DNA from 2 places in the Citrobacter meridianamericanus genome. Region 2 is predicted to be linked to the other one. Evidence: predicted binding sites of a transcription regulator. Region 2 holds the regulator's gene; the other holds the start of a gene.

Region 1 (7,813 bases), 2.3 Mb from region 2:
CGCTCGTCAGGCGTTGAAAGTGGCGACCGGTGAGCGAAACAGCGTGTCGCATCTTAACCGCAGTGATGAACTGGGTCTGATGCTTAGAGCGGTCGGGCAACTGGGGCTAATGTGCCGCTGGCTCATCCATGATGTCTCCAGCCAGGTGAGTTGTGTGCGCAGCGACAGCGAAACGCTGGCGAAAGGTAGCGATGATTTAAACAAACATACGCAGCAGACCGTTGAGAACGTGCAGGAAACGGTGGCGACCATGAACCAGATGGCGGCATCGGTGAAACAAAACTCACAGACCGCCGCCGCGGCAGATAAGCTCTCCATCGCCGCCAGCAGCGCGGCGACACACGGTGGTGAGGCGATGGATACCGTCATCAAAACCATGGACGACATCGCCAACAGCACCCAGCGGATTGGTACCATTACCACGCTGATTAACGATATTGCCTTCCAGACCAACATTCTGGCTTTGAACGCCGCCGTTGAAGCCGCACGGGCGGGTGAGCAGGGGAAAGGATTCGCCGTGGTGGCGGGAGAAGTTCGTCATCTTGCCAGCCGCAGCGCCAGTGCAGCCAATGATATCCGCAAGCTGATTGATGCCAGCGCCGATAAGGTGCAGTCCGGATCCGACCAGGTTCACGCCGCAGGGCGCACGATGGACGATATTGTGGCGCAGGTGCAAAACGTGACTCAACTGATCGCCCAAATCAGCCACTCAACGCTGGAACAGTCGGATGGTCTTTCCAGCCTGACCCGCGCGGTGAATGAACTGAGCAACATTACGCAGAAAAACGCCGAACTGGTTGAAGAGAGCGCCCAAATTTCTGCGATGGTGAAACATCGCGCGGGGCGTCTGGAAGACGCAGTCACGGTTCTGCACTAAGAATCACAATGCAGGCGAAATCCAGGGGAATGGGTTTCGCCTGCTGAGCAGATTAATCCAGTTGGGTAATATCCAGCGCAGCGCGATCGATAATACCGATGATTTTTTTGATTTGCGCATCGCTGGTATCACCATGATTGACCCGTAGGTCCAGCACGGCTTTGAAGTTCTCCAGCGCGCGTTTCATCTGCGGGTTCTTGCGCAATTCAAAACCCACGCAGCGGGCTTTGATCCGTTCGTGGATATGGTCCAGATGCTCACGGTTTTCATCCAGCCACTGCTGGCCCAGGGCGGTGATCGCAATCTGTTTACGCCCACCTTCCTCATCGCTGATAGTGATCAGCTCCTGATCCTGCAAGAAGTCCAGCGTCGGATAAATAACGCCCGGGCTCGGGGTGTAGTTACCCTGAGTCAGGGTTTCAATCGCTTTTATCAGCTCATAGCCGTGGCTGGCGTCGCGGGTCAGGATATCCAGAATCACCAGGCGTAATTCTCCGTGACCGAAGAAGCGCTGGCGACGACCGCCGCCGCGACCGTGGCGGTGTCCGCAACCCTGTTCAGGGTGGTGTGCTTTATTACAACCTTCATGGCGATGTTCTTCACCTTTGCAGCAGCCTGCGTGGTGCTCGTTGTGGCGGCCTTCATGGCGATGTTCTTCACCTTTGCAGCAGCCTGCGTGGTGCTCGTTGTGGCGGCCTTCATGGTGATGTCCTTCACCTTTGCAGCAGCCTTCGTGTTGGTGCTCTGTATGTTTGCAGCAGCCTTCGTGTTGGTGCTCTGTATGTTTGCAGCAACCTTCATGATGGTTTTTCATCATCGTCTCCTGATGTTATTTAGATATATCTAATTTATATCTAAAAATAATGCTCTTGCAATATCATTAGTTTGGTTTTTTTTAATTTATTGATTTTCAGGTATTTTTATTTGGTCTTTGAAGGTGATTAATCAGAGTGTGGCTATATCAAAAAAGTGCTTGCAATCCTTGTGATTAGCAATCATTATCATTTAAAAATAAATTTAGATATATCGTATTATCTTTTTAAAGGCGAGAAAATGACAAAAAACACCTCACGCTACCCGCAGCGCGTTCGCAATGAATTGCGCTTCCGTGAACTTACCGTCCTGCGCGTTGAACGTGTTAGCGCGGGCTTTCAGCGCATCGTACTGGGCGGTGACGCTCTGGACGGTTTTAGCTCGCACGGCTTTGATGACCACACCAAGGTCTTTTTCCCGGAACCGGGCTGCCATTTCGTGCCGCCAGTAGTCACTGATGAGGGCATCGTCTGGGCCGACGGGGTGCGTCCGCTCTCCCGTGACTACACGCCGTTGTATGACGAAGCGCGCCATGAGCTGGCACTGGATTTTTATATGCATGACGGTGGAGTGGCGAGCACATGGGCGATGAATGCCCGCGTGGGTGACAAGCTGACGATCGGCGGACCGCGCGGTTCGTTGGTGGTGCCAGAGGATTATGCGTATCAGGTTTACGTGTGTGATGAATCAGGAATGCCCGCGCTGCGCCGACGGCTGGAGTCACTCAGCCGCTTAGCGGTACGTCCAAACGTCACGGCGCTGGTCAGCGTGCAGGATGCAGCGTACCAGGATTATCTTGCCCATCTCGACGGATTTACTATTGAGTGGTTTATCGGCCATGACGCGCAGGTAGTGAATGAACGCTTATCGCGACTAGCCGTGTCCACAGATGATTATTACATCTGGATCACTGGTGAAGGCAAGGTGGTAAAAAACCTGAGTGCTCGCTTTGAAACCGAGGCGTTTGACCCTCAACGGGTGCGTGCGGCAGCCTACTGGCATCAGCGTAAAGCGGCAGATTAATAACTAGACGGCGGGACGCCAAATGCCTGGCGGAAGGCATAACTAAATGCCGCGGTGCTTGAATACCCTACGTCGAGCGCCACGGCGGTCACGCTTTTATTTTTTTTCAGCATTAATACGGATTCCAGAATACGCATTTTTTGTTTCCAGACGCTGAAAGGCAATCCAGTTTCTTTTTTGAAATGGCGTGAAAAGGTTCGGGCAGACATACCCAGATGATGTGCCCAGTATTCAACCGAATGCTCCAGAGCGGGGGATTCTTGTATGGTTCGGCATATTTTGGTTAATTCGCGATCCTGCGGCCAGGGTAATACAAAAGCGACTTCCGGGAGTTGCAGAATAATGTCGACCAGCACGCTCACCAGTCTGCCCTCTTTGGAGTGGCTATCATAATGCCCCGAAACTAAATTCGTGGCGTAATGAATAAACTCTCTGGCGAAATCACTGATAGCGACCACTTTACATTCATTAATGCGCGCTTCAAGAAAGCCCGGTTTAATATCCAGGTTCTCTAAATACACATCATCCAGAGCCCAAACTGCATGCTCCGTATTATTGGGGATCCAGATGCCATAGTGCGCCGGGATTATCCAGCACTTGCCGGCAACATCAATACGCATACTGCCTTTGCGGGCGAAATGGAACTGCATAAAAGAGTGTGAATGCGGCGGAACATGGTGGTTGGCTTCTAATACATAGGAGCGAAAATACACGTCCTGCGGCAGTTCCGCCATGGAGTTATCCGGGAAGAAGTTCCACTGTTTTTGCGCGAGAGTTTCCATAAATAAATCGTCAATGCTCCCGGTGGTGTGGCCGCTGCTCGATAGATCTTGTCCGCAGATCATAATACATACACCCTGTTTTCCATAATAATCTTGCGTAAGAATTTTTAGCCCACTTTTGGTAAATACCATGAACTCGCTTTGTTCAGATGCTGTCATCGTCAATGAAACAAATGATAACTGGACCCGAATGGGAAAAGAGCTGCTTTCGCAAGCAGATATCAGGATTAATGGCTCCCGTCCCTGGGACATTCAACTTCATCATGCTGGTTTTTTTAAACGAGTATTGCAGCAAGGCTCGTTAGGGCTTGGTGAAAGCTATATGGAAGGCTGGTGGGACTGCGAGCGGCTCGATATTCTGTTCTGCAAAATCCTCAAAGCAAAACTTGACCAGCAGATGCCGGGTAATCTGAAAGATATTTTACGTATTGCCAGTGCGCGCCTGTTTAATTTGCAGTCGCGCAGCCGCGCGTGGATTGTCGGCAAAGAGCACTACGATATTGGTAACGATCTCTTTGCGTTGATGCTTGATCCGCATATGCAATATTCCTGCGGTTACTGGAAAGACGCGACCACATTAGACGATGCGCAAAATGCCAAATTAAAAATGATCTGTGAGAAGTTGCAACTTAAACCGGGTATGCGTTTACTCGACATCGGTTGTGGCTGGGGCGGGCTGGCGGAATATGCGGCGCGTCATTACGGTGTGGTGGTAGAAGGCGTTACTATCTCCAAAGAGCAGCAGAAAATGGCCCAGCAGCGCTGTGAAGGGCTGGACGTTAATATTCTGCTGCAGGACTATCGCGACCTCGATAAACACTACGATCGCATTGTTTCCGTGGGGATGTTTGAACATGTAGGGCCGAAAAACTACGACACCTATTTCAGCATCGCCGACCGTTGTTTAAAACCGGATGGGCTGTTCCTGTTACATACCATTGGTAGCAATAAAAAGGGGATGAGCGTCGATCCGTGGATCAATAAATACATTTTCCCGAACGGCTGCTTACCGGCGATCTCCCATATTGCTGAGGCCAGCGAATCACGGTTTGTGATGGAAGACTGGCATAATTTTGGCAGCGATTATGATAAAACGCTGATGGCATGGCACGAGCGTTTTAATCAGGCATGGCCGGAGCTGTCAGCACGTTATTCCGCCACCTTCAGAAGAATGTTTAATTACTATTTATGCGCCTGCGCCGGTGCTTTTCGCGCCAGAGATATCGAACTTTGGCAGGTGCTGTTTAGCCGCGGCGTGGAAGGTGGGATTCGCGTTTACCGTTAACGTTTTGCCTGATGACGCTTGTGTCATCAGGCATTGATTAAAACTTAGCTCACCATCTCCTCCGCCAGGGCTTTAAACACCATCGCTACGGCGTGCGCGCCGGGGTCCATATTGCCGAGCAGGCTTTCGCTGTTCAGATAAGATGCGCGCCCCGCATTGGCTTTACTCGACAGACAGGTTCGTTCGGCACCCGCTTGCGCAGCGTCGAATGCGGCCTGCATATTTTGTGGCTGTGCGAGCAGCGACGTCAGGGCCGGCTGCAGTGCATCAATCATGGTGCGATCGCCTTCATCAGCGCCGCCGTAGAACTTCATCTGCGCCAGACCCGTATTCAGCGCCTCGGCAACGTTAGCGCCCTGTTCGAGTTTCTGTCCGGCGGCGGTAAAGAAGATCGACATCAGCACACCGCTGGAACCGCCCATCACCACGGTCAGGCGTTCGCCAATCAGCGCGAACAACGTGGCAAGGTTATCCAGCGGTAGCTGCTGGCGATGCAACAGGCTGGCAATCTCACGCGCGCCGGCGGCAAAGGTCGAACCGGTATCGCCATCGCCAACTTTGGCATCCAGCGCATTCAGATGTGTCTCCAGACCGGAAAGAGTTGCGGTGACAAGTTCCACAATCCCGGCTACCAGGGTGTTTTCCGAAGGCTGAAACTCCACGCGCGCACTGCGCTGAGATGACGGTACGCAACTGATTTCTCGTGGTGGGATCGGGGTTGGCCAGTTACTGGTTTCCACCTCTGTGAGTAGCGCTTTTTCGATGCTTTCTTCGAGCACGATGGCCGTAAGTGAAAAACCTTTCATATCCAGCGCGGTGACCAGCGAAGCTGGGCCAATCAACCAGTCGATACGCGGATGCAGTGGGCTGCTGATCAGTTCGCGGGTAATGATGGCCATTTCGGCCACGGACACGCCGCCAAGATTGTTAATCATCACTGCCAGACGACCGGTTTCAGGCAGGACCGCCAGCAGTTTATCCACCATCAAATTCACCACTTGCGCACTGTTTTGCGTGTCGATAACCGAAGCACCCGGTTCGCCGTGAATGCCCATCCCCAGCTCCGCATGACCAGGATGATGACGCGGTGCGGCGTCTGTTTCTTGCGGCAGATGGCAGCTGGAAAGGGCGACGCCCAGGCTGAAAGTGTTGTTGGCTGCGTACTGCGCTTCACGCAGGACGGTGGCGAGGTTGTAGCCGCGTTCGGCGAAATAGCCTGCGATTTTATGCACCAGGATGGTTCCCGCAATGCCACGCGGGTGTTTGTTATCCGGCAGAGAGATGTCGTCGCCGACAATCAGCATTTCAACGTTATAGCCAAGGCGACGTGCTTTCTCGGCGGCGAGACCGAAATTAAGGCGGTCACCGGTGTAGTTTTTCACGATCAACAGACAGCCAGCCTCACCGGTCACCGCCTGAATAGCGGTCAGTACCGCATCTACGCTCGGAGAGGCGAACACATCTCCGCAGACCGCAGCGGTGAGCATCCCTTTACCGATAAAACCAACGTGCGCGGGTTCGTGTCCTGAACCGCCGCCAGAAATGACCGCCACATTATTTTTGTTGAGGTCACGACGGATCACGATGCGGATGGCTGGATCGCTTTCCAGACGCGCAAGGTTATTCCACGGGCTGGCGATAATCGTGCCGTCGATGACGTCGCTTACGAGATGGGTACGGTGGTTAAAAAAGAATTGAGACATAACGACTCCTCGAGGTTGAGTGAAAGACAAACCCCCGAATGTGTAACCATGGTGCGGAGGCGATGGAGAGATTCTGGCGAACTCAGCGTGGAAAAAAACAACGCTAAAATGAGTTTCATTACGGAACGTCATCGTTATTTTTTGTTTCGAAATGAAACTTAAAAAGTTAGGGAATCATCGCAATGCGAGCTTGCTCGACTTTTTTTTCCTGCCAAAAGTACAGGTCATACGGTGTAGTCGGCCTTTTTTTGTCGGTTTTAAATGCAGCGAAGTGAGTAAAAGGGAAAGTGGGATTGGTGATTGCCGGAGATTTGGCGGGAAATGAACGGATCGGGATCGCAAACCTTATCATTTTTGTGGATAAGCGTTCCAATCTGGAACGTTCGTGGTTTTTATCTGTTTCATATCAGAACAAAAAGACGAAAGATTTTTTTGTGTACGCCTCGCCATACAGTTATTGCATCGCTCCGGTACCTCCCGTTTTCGCCGTCAGCATTCGGCCTAACAGGTTAACGCCAGGGCTCACCATGTAAAAACATGTACTTATTTGAGGATGAAAGGAATGCTAAAAGTTATTCAATCTCCAGCCAAATATCTCCAGGGTCCTGACGCTTCCACCTTATTTGGTCAATATGCTAAAAATCTGGCGGACAGCTTTTTCGTGATTGCGGATGACTTCGTGATGAAGCTGGCGGGAGAGAAAGTACTCAACGGTCTGCACAGCCACGATATTAGCTGTCATGCGGAACGCTTCAACGGGGAATGCAGCCATGTCGAAATTAATCGCCTGATTGCCATTCTGAAACAGCACGGTTGCCGTGGCGTGGTTGGGATTGGCGGTGGAAAAACGCTGGATACCGCTAAAGCGATTGGTTACTACCAGAAGCTGCCGGTGGTGGTGATCCCGACTATTGCGTCTACCGATGCGCCAACCAGCGCGCTGTCCGTTATCTACACCGAAGCTGGTGAGTTTGAAGAGTATCTGATCTACCCGAAAAATCCGGATATGGTGGTGATGGATACCGCAATCATTGCCAAAGCGCCGGTCCGTCTGCTGGTGGCCGGGATGGGTGATGCGCTGTCGACCTGGTTTGAAGCGAAAGCCTGTTATGACGCCAGAGCGACCAGCATGGCGGGCGGACAGTCCACTGTGGCGGCGCTGAGCCTGGCGCGCCTGTGCTATGATACCCTGCTGGCGGAAGGCGAAAAGGCACGCTTTGCCGCGCAGGCTGGCGTGGTGACCGACGCGCTGGAACGTATTGTCGAAGCGAACACTTACCTCAGCGGCATCGGCTTTGAAAGCAGCGGTCTTGCGGGAGCGCATGCTATT
Region 2 (7,813 bases):
GAGCGTCGCCCGGGACGACCCAAAACTAATCCGCTCTCGCGTGATGAACAGTTACGTATTAACAAACGTAATCAGCTTAAACGCGATAAAGTTCGCGGGCTTAAGCGTGTCGAACTGAAACTGAACGCTGATGCCGTTGACGCTCTGAACGAGCTGGCCGAGGCGCGCAACATGAGTCGCAGTGAACTCATCGAAGAGATGCTGATGACCCAACTCAGCGCGTTGCGCGATCAGGCATAGTCTGAATTTCTGCTCTAAATCATAAATCGTGTAGCACAGAGTGCAGTCCTGTGTGTTTGCTGTTTCCGCATGCCTGACTGTTCTGCTATGATTGCCCTTATCCGTGGGCAATGCGCCACCACCATTTCAATAAGTTTCAAGAGGTTATTTTACTCATGGCAATCACTGGCATCTTTTTCGGCAGCGACACCGGTAACACCGAAAATATCGCAAAAATGATTCAAAAACAGCTTGGTAAAGACGTTGCCGACGTTCATGACATTGCAAAAAGCAGCAAAGAAGATCTCGAAGGGTATGACATTCTGCTGCTTGGCATTCCAACCTGGTACTACGGTGAAGCACAGTGTGATTGGGACGATTTCTTCCCTACCCTCGAAGACATTGATTTTAACGGCAAACTGGTTGCATTGTTCGGCTGCGGCGACCAGGAAGATTACGCAGAATACTTCTGCGACGCGTTAGGTACCATTCGCGACATCATCGAACCGCGCGGCGCAACCATCGTTGGTCACTGGCCGACTGCAGGTTATCACTTTGAAGCGTCCAAAGGTCTGGCTGACGACGACCACTTTGTCGGGCTGGCTATCGATGAAGACCGTCAGCCTGAGCTGACCGCAGAGCGCGTAGAAAAATGGGTTAAGCAGATCTCTGAAGAGCTGCACCTCGACGAAATCATCAATGCCTGATTTTGTACGGCGTAGATTTCTATCTGCGCCGCATCAATAGATAAAACCAATCAAAATAATTGCTACAAATTTGTAACTTTTCCGTCTGACCCTGTACAATGGCTGGATGCCAATCGGGTGTTGCACAGTGTGTTTGTCGGCGATACCACGTTTTGATTAACAATATTTGCCAGAGACTTGCAGTTTTCATTTAGCCATGGCAGTTCTATAATGAATCGCATTATCTCAAGTGCAATTTCTGTCACTTCTGTTAATGAAGTGAATCGTTTAGCTACAGGACAGATTCCGCATGACTGACAACAATACCGCATTAAAGAAGGCTGGCCTGAAAGTAACGCTTCCTCGTTTAAAAATTCTGGAAGTTCTTCAGGAACCGGATAACCATCACGTCAGTGCGGAAGACTTGTACAAACGCCTGATCGATATGGGTGAAGAAATTGGTCTGGCGACCGTGTATCGCGTGCTGAACCAGTTTGATGATGCCGGTATCGTGACCCGCCATAATTTTGAAGGTGGTAAATCCGTCTTCGAACTGACTCAACAGCATCATCACGATCACCTCATTTGCCTCGACTGCGGCAAAGTGGTCGAGTTCAGCGATGATTCCATCGAAGCGCGCCAGCGTGAGATTGCGGCTAAACATGGTATTCGTTTAACCAACCATAGCCTGTATCTTTACGGTCATTGCGCCGAAGGTGATTGTCGCGAAGATGAGCACGCGCACGACGGCAAGTAATGTGATGCTTTCTGAAAAGCCAACCATCCGGTTGGCTTTTTTTATGCACGTTTTCAGCCCGTTCCCCCCTTCCCTCCACTCTTGTGTTGCTTTAATGTAAAAATCAATTGTCCCTTCCGGAGAATCGAAATGGAACTTCGCCAGCTACGTTATTTTGTTCGCATTGTCGAAACTGGCAGCATGGGTAGTGCGGCGCTCGATCTCAATATTGGGGTTTCGGCACTCAGCCAGCAAATGTCCCGCCTGGAAAATGAACTTGCTATTCGCCTGCTGCAACGCACCTCGCGTGGCGTGACGCCCACCAGCGCCGGGCTGGCATTTTACGCCCAGGCGCAGCTGGCGCTCCGTCACGCAGACGATGCAATCCTCGCCGCACGAGAATCCCGCCTTTCCGGACACGTCAGCGTCGGCATGGCCCCCAGTACCGCTTCCATTCTCGGCATGCCTTTTATCAACGCCATGCGAGAAACCTATAGTGATGTCCGTCTGCATGTGGTGGAAAGCCTCTCTGGTAACCTGGAACGAATGATCAGCACTCGTCAGATTGACCTGGCCGTTGTGTTTCAAAAAGAAAAGCTCCTGCGCTGGAGCGCCAGACCGATTCTCGAAGAGCGGCTGTTTTTAATTGGCACTCATGCTTTACTGGCTGATATTACTGATGACAATATTGCTCCAGCCCAATTGGCACATATTCCATTGATAATGCCTAGCCCAGGCCACGGTCTGCGCGGCAGGCTGGAAGCGATTTGTCAGGAACACGCGCTACGCATTGAGATCGCAACAGAAATTGATGGTCTGGCGCTACTAATGCGCGCCGTTCGCAGTGGGATCGGCGCTACCCTCCAGCCCGGCGCGGCAATTTCCCATCTCGATAAAGAGACGCTAAGAGTGATCGGCGTCCATAATCCAATACTGAGTCGCCCCAACTTTCTGGTCAGCCTCTCTGACGATGAACTCACCCCGGCGGGGCTCGCAGCCCGCGTGGTGCTGACGAAAGTGATGCATCAACTGGTAGAAGCGGGACGCTGGCCTGGCGCTATCCTTTACAATAACTAAAACCCCCTTTAGCACTGCGTTATAGCGCCCGCACAAGCTGCACGTATACATTTCAATTACAAATTTAACAATTAGTTAAATGGTAATGGAGTATACGATGGTTGACGTTCTGGTGATTGGCGGTGGCAATGCCGCGTTATGTGCTGCCCTAACCGCCCGGGAGCAAGGAGCTTCGGTACTCCTGCTCGAAGCAGCCCCCCGGGAATGGCGCGGGGGAAACTCCCAACACACGCGTAATCTGCGCTGTATGCATGATGCGCCGCAGGATGTGCTGGTGGAAAGCTACCCTGAAGAGGAGTATTGGCAGGATCTGCAGCGCGTCACGGAGGGAAATACCAACGAAGCCCTGGCACGTCTGGTGATCCGCACCTCTTCACAATGCCGCGACTGGATGCGCCGACATGGCGTGAATTTTCAACCTCCCCTCTCTGGCGCTTTACACGTGGCGCGAACCAACGCCTTTTTTATGGGCGGCGGGAAAGCCCTCGTGAATGCCTATTATCGCAGCGCAGAAAAGTTAGGTGTGCAAATCCGCTATAACACCCCGGTACAGGCGCTTGAACTGCATAACGGCGAATTCGTGGCGGCGCTGGCGGGCAAAGAGCGTATTACAGCGAAATCCTGCGTGCTTGCCGCTGGCGGGTTTGAATCAAACCGCGAATGGCTACGTGAAGCCTGGGGGGAAAATGAACGCGGTGAGTGGCCTGCGGATAACTTCCTGATTCGCGGCACACGCTTTAATCAGGGCGTACTGCTCAAATTTATGATCGACGCCGGGGCGGACATCATCGGCGACCCATCCCAGTCACACTGTGTAGCCATTGATGCCAGAGCACCATTATATGACGGCGGAATTTGCACCCGCGTGGACTGCGTTTCGCTTGGCATTGTCGTCAACCGTGACGCTGAGCGTTTTTATGATGAAGGCGAAGATTTCTGGCCCAAACGCTACGCCATCTGGGGACGACTGGTCGCCCAACAGCCAGGGCAGATTGGTTACTCCATTATCGACAGTAAGGCCATCGGCCACTTCATGCCACCGGTCTTTCCTGGCGCACAGGCCAATACGCTGGCGGATCTGGCGCATCAGTTGGGTCTCAATGCTGAACGTTTTACCCACACCGTAACGCAGTATAACAACGCCTGCCAGCCAGGCCATTTCGACCATACCATTCTGGATAACTGCACGACGAAAGCGTTAGCCCCCGCAAAGACACACTGGGCGCGACCGCTGGACCAGCCGCCTTACTACGGGTATGCCCTGCGGCCAGGGATCACCTTCACCTATCTCGGATTGAAAGTGAATGAACGCGCTGCCGTACACTTTGCAGGGCTTCCAAGCCGCAACCTGTTCGTCGCCGGAGAGATGATGGCAGGCAATGTGCTGGGCAAGGGCTACACCGCAGGCGTGGGGATGTCGATCGGCACCACTTTTGGCCGCATTGCCGGAAAGGAGGCTGCTCTGGCAGCACAGAAGGAGGTACGTTATGAAACAGCTTGAGAAATTGATCATCGACGCGCAAATCATCACCGAGTCGGAAGCTGAAGTTGAACGTGTGATGCAGGTGTGTAACGCCTGCCGCTATTGTGAAGGATTTTGCGCCGTGTTCCCGGCAATGACGCAGCGTCTGGAATTCGGTAAAGCGGATATCAACTATCTGGCGAACCTGTGCCATAACTGCGGCGCCTGCCTGCACGCGTGTCAGTATGCCCCGCCTCATGAATTTGCCATCAACGTGCCGAAGGCAATGGCGGAAGTCCGGCTGGAAACCTATCAGCACTACGCACAACCCGCCGCCTTTGGTGCGCTTTATCGTCGTGCTGGCGTCACCGTGACGCTGGCACTGGTTTTCGGTCTGATCCTGTTTTTACTTCTCGCCATGGGGTTAAAGGGCTCGTTACTCCATCCTCCACTGGCCGGGGATTTCTATCAAATTTTCCCGCATAACCTGCTGGCCTGGATGTTTGGTTCGGTCTTTATTCTGGCAATCGTTCTGCTGATGGCGGGCGTTATCCGATTCTGGCGCGAAATTTCTCCGGGAATACCGCTTTCCACCGACATTGCTGAAGCCTCACACAATGCGCTGACGCTGAAATATCTCGATGGTGGGCACGGCAAAGGGTGTAACGAAGCAGATGATGCCTTCACCCTGATGCGCCGCCGTTACCATCACTTTACCTTCTACGGTTTTATGCTCTGTTTTGCCGCCACCGTGGTGGCGACGGGCTATCACTATTTCGCAGGTATTGAAGCGCCCTATCCGTTCCTCAGCGTGCCGGTAATATTGGGCACATTAGGCGGTATTGGCCTGATTATCGGCCCAGCGGGTTTGTTATGGCTGAACGTTAAGCGTTCACCGCTGCATGGCGACGCACGGCAAAAACCGATGGATCGCGGTTTTATTTTACTGCTGCTGCTGACCAGTCTGACCGGTTTAGCGCTTCTGGCGGGAAGAGACACGTCATGGATGGCTGTTTTACTCGCCATTCACCTCGGCGTGGTCATGGCGCTCTTTCTGACCATTCCTTACGGAAAATTTGCCCATGGATTTTACCGCTGCGCAGCCTTACTCAAGTGGGCGATTGAGAAACGGCGCGGCAAACAGGCGGGGATCACAGACAACTAACCCGCACACTCTTACCTCTATAAATATTATGATAAGACAGTGGAGCAAACCCAATGACACAACATCCATCGCGTGCCGGAACTTTCGGCGCAATACTGCGGGTAACCAGCGGTAATTTCCTCGAACAGTTCGACTTTTTTCTGTTCGGGTTTTACGCCACCTATATCGCAAAGACCTTCTTTCCCGCGGAGAGTGAATTTGCCGGGCTAATGTTAACTTTCGCCGTTTTTGGTTCGGGTTTCTTAATGCGACCCGTTGGCGCCATTGTACTGGGTGCTTACATCGACAGAATTGGTCGTCGTAAAGGTCTGATGGTAACGCTGGCGATTATGGGCTGCGGTACTCTGCTGATTGCCCTGGTACCCGGCTATCACAGTATTGGTCTGCTGGCTCCCGTGCTGGTATTACTTGGACGATTATTACAGGGATTTTCTGCAGGCGTGGAGTTAGGCGGCGTCTCAGTTTATCTTTCTGAAATCGCCACGCCTGGCAATAAAGGCTTCTACACCAGCTGGCAATCCGCCAGTCAACAGGTCGCCATTGTGGTGGCGGCGCTGATTGGTTATGGCCTGAACGCCACCCTGGGACATGATGAGATCTCGGAATGGGGCTGGCGCATTCCCTTCTTTATTGGTTGCATGATTATTCCTTTGATCTTCGTGCTCCGCCGCTCGCTGCAGGAAACCGAGGCATTTTTACAACGCACGCACCGTCCCGACACCAGGGAAATTTTCACCACTATCGTCAAAAACTGGCGTCTCATCGCTGCAGGCACGCTGCTGGTGGCGATGACCACAACGACGTTTTACTTCATCACCGTCTATACCCCGACCTACGGCAGGGCTGTACTCCACCTGAGCGCGCGCGACAGCCTGGTAGTCACTATGCTGGTCGGTATTTCTAACTTTATCTGGCTGCCGATTGGCGGAGCGATTTCTGACCGAATTGGTCGTCGTCCGGTGCTGATGGGTATAACTGTACTTGCACTGATCACCACCTGGCCGGTAATGCACTGGCTCACCGCCGCGCCAGATTTCACGCGCATGACACTGGTTCTGCTTTGGTTTTCGTTCTTTTTTGGTATGTACAACGGGGCAATGGTTGCCGCACTCACCGAGGTGATGCCTGTCTACGTCCGTACAGTGGGTTTTTCACTGGCATTCAGCCTTGCCACAGCTATTTTTGGCGGCCTTACACCCGTTATATCTACAGCGCTGGTCCAGCTAACCGGGGATAAAAGTTCACCAGGATGGTGGCTGATGTGTGCGGCACTTTGCGGACTCGCCGCTACAGCAATGCTGTTTATCCGGTTGAACCGGGGTTATCAGCCGCTCGAACATAAACTCTGAAATGCAAACGGGCGGAGAAATCTCCGCCCGTTGTCTTTTTCATTTTTTGAATTACTGCGCGGCATTCTTGCTGCGAATTTCCTGCCAAACTTTGTCACAATCAGCATTAACGGCCTGATCGTTCCCCGTACGCGTGGCCTGGATACACTGCTGATAATCCAGCACACGTACGCTTTCTTCATTGGCAAACTGCTGGTGCTGTTTTTCTTTCTTCAGTACATTCAACACGCTTTGGCAGGCTTCTATTTTTTCCGGCGATCCTTGCGCGGTATTAATACACGCGCTGTAGGCTTCTTTCAGGCGGCTGTCTTCTTTCGGTGCAGGGGATTGCGTACAAGCCACCAGCCCTGATGCCATAACGGCGATGAGTATCAGTTTTTTCATAGCACTTTCCTCAACGAGGCGGCAGGCGCCCGGCCTGCCGCTATTGGCATTAGAAGATGGTGAATGGAGCAATAACGATGAACTTCACGTCGCGCTCATCCTGGAAGATGTTGCCGTAACCACCGCCCCAGCTCGGAATGTCTGAATGGTTGTCGTACTGGGTGAAGTGCAGTTTAAACATAGTGCCCTTAGCACGACCATCTTGCAGGGTGTAGACCGCATCCAGGCTGTAAGAGGACTCTTCGATAGTGCGGTTTTTGTCGTAGTACGCATCCGGGTTGAGCTGCCAGGTCGCTGGTTTGGCATCCCATGCGTAAACGTAGGACGCGCCCACTGCCCAGCCAGGCAGGTTCCAGTTCTTCAGATCATACATTGCGCCGAAGAAAACTGCCTTTTCGCCGTTGGCGTTGAAGTCAGAACGGTTATCCCACCAGATATCCAGGCGACCGTTTGATGAAGCGTAGGTCGGGGTCATACGCTGCAGGAAGTAGCCCTGCTGCCCGTCCGCTTTAACCCAGGTACCTTCCAGACGCAGGTCAACCACTTCCGCTACTTTATAACCGAAGGTCAGCGCCTGCAGCCAGGCCGTACCGTCATAAATATCGTTCACGGTGCGATCGTCAACTTTGTCACGTGCGCCGTAGAACTGATAGCTGGTGGTAAACGGATTACCCCCTAAATCGAATTTGTAGCTGGCTTTGGCGAAGTACTGATCGACGTAGCCCTCTGACTGGC

The links. Region 2 encodes Fur, which represses iron uptake genes when iron is present. Its sites were predicted from a motif close to ATAATAATGAGAACNACTATCAA; they were not measured.
Region 1: the regulator Fur is predicted to act here: its motif matches at 1,860-1,882, upstream of NMD08_RS03275 (siderophore-interacting protein).

What each region holds. Positions count from the first base shown of each region.
Region 1 covers NZ_CP101036.1:678,196-686,008, forward strand. Annotated here, with positions in the region: gene NMD08_RS03265 (methyl-accepting chemotaxis protein) at 1-877, shown strand, start outside; gene NMD08_RS03270 (PadR family transcriptional regulator) at 930-1,694, opposite strand; gene NMD08_RS03275 (siderophore-interacting protein) at 1,931-2,713, shown strand; gene NMD08_RS03280 (AraC family transcriptional regulator) at 2,710-3,558, opposite strand; gene cfa (cyclopropane fatty acyl phospholipid synthase) at 3,626-4,780, shown strand; gene NMD08_RS03290 (glycerone kinase) at 4,825-6,483, opposite strand; gene NMD08_RS03295 (glycerol dehydrogenase) at 7,046-7,813, shown strand, end outside.
Region 2 covers NZ_CP101036.1:3,741,364-3,749,176, forward strand. Annotated here, with positions in the region: gene ybfE (LexA regulated protein) at 1-240, shown strand, start outside; gene fldA (flavodoxin FldA) at 396-926, shown strand; gene NMD08_RS18430 (ryhB-regulated fur leader peptide) at 1,137-1,223, shown strand; gene fur (ferric iron uptake transcriptional regulator) at 1,216-1,662, shown strand; gene tcuR (tricarballylate utilization LysR family transcriptional regulator TcuR) at 1,792-2,718, shown strand; gene tcuA (FAD-dependent tricarballylate dehydrogenase TcuA) at 2,816-4,219, shown strand; gene tcuB (tricarballylate utilization 4Fe-4S protein TcuB) at 4,206-5,345, shown strand; gene NMD08_RS18455 (MFS transporter) at 5,399-6,694, shown strand; gene chiQ (ChiQ/YbfN family lipoprotein) at 6,746-7,078, opposite strand; gene chiP (chitoporin) at 7,128-7,813, opposite strand, start outside.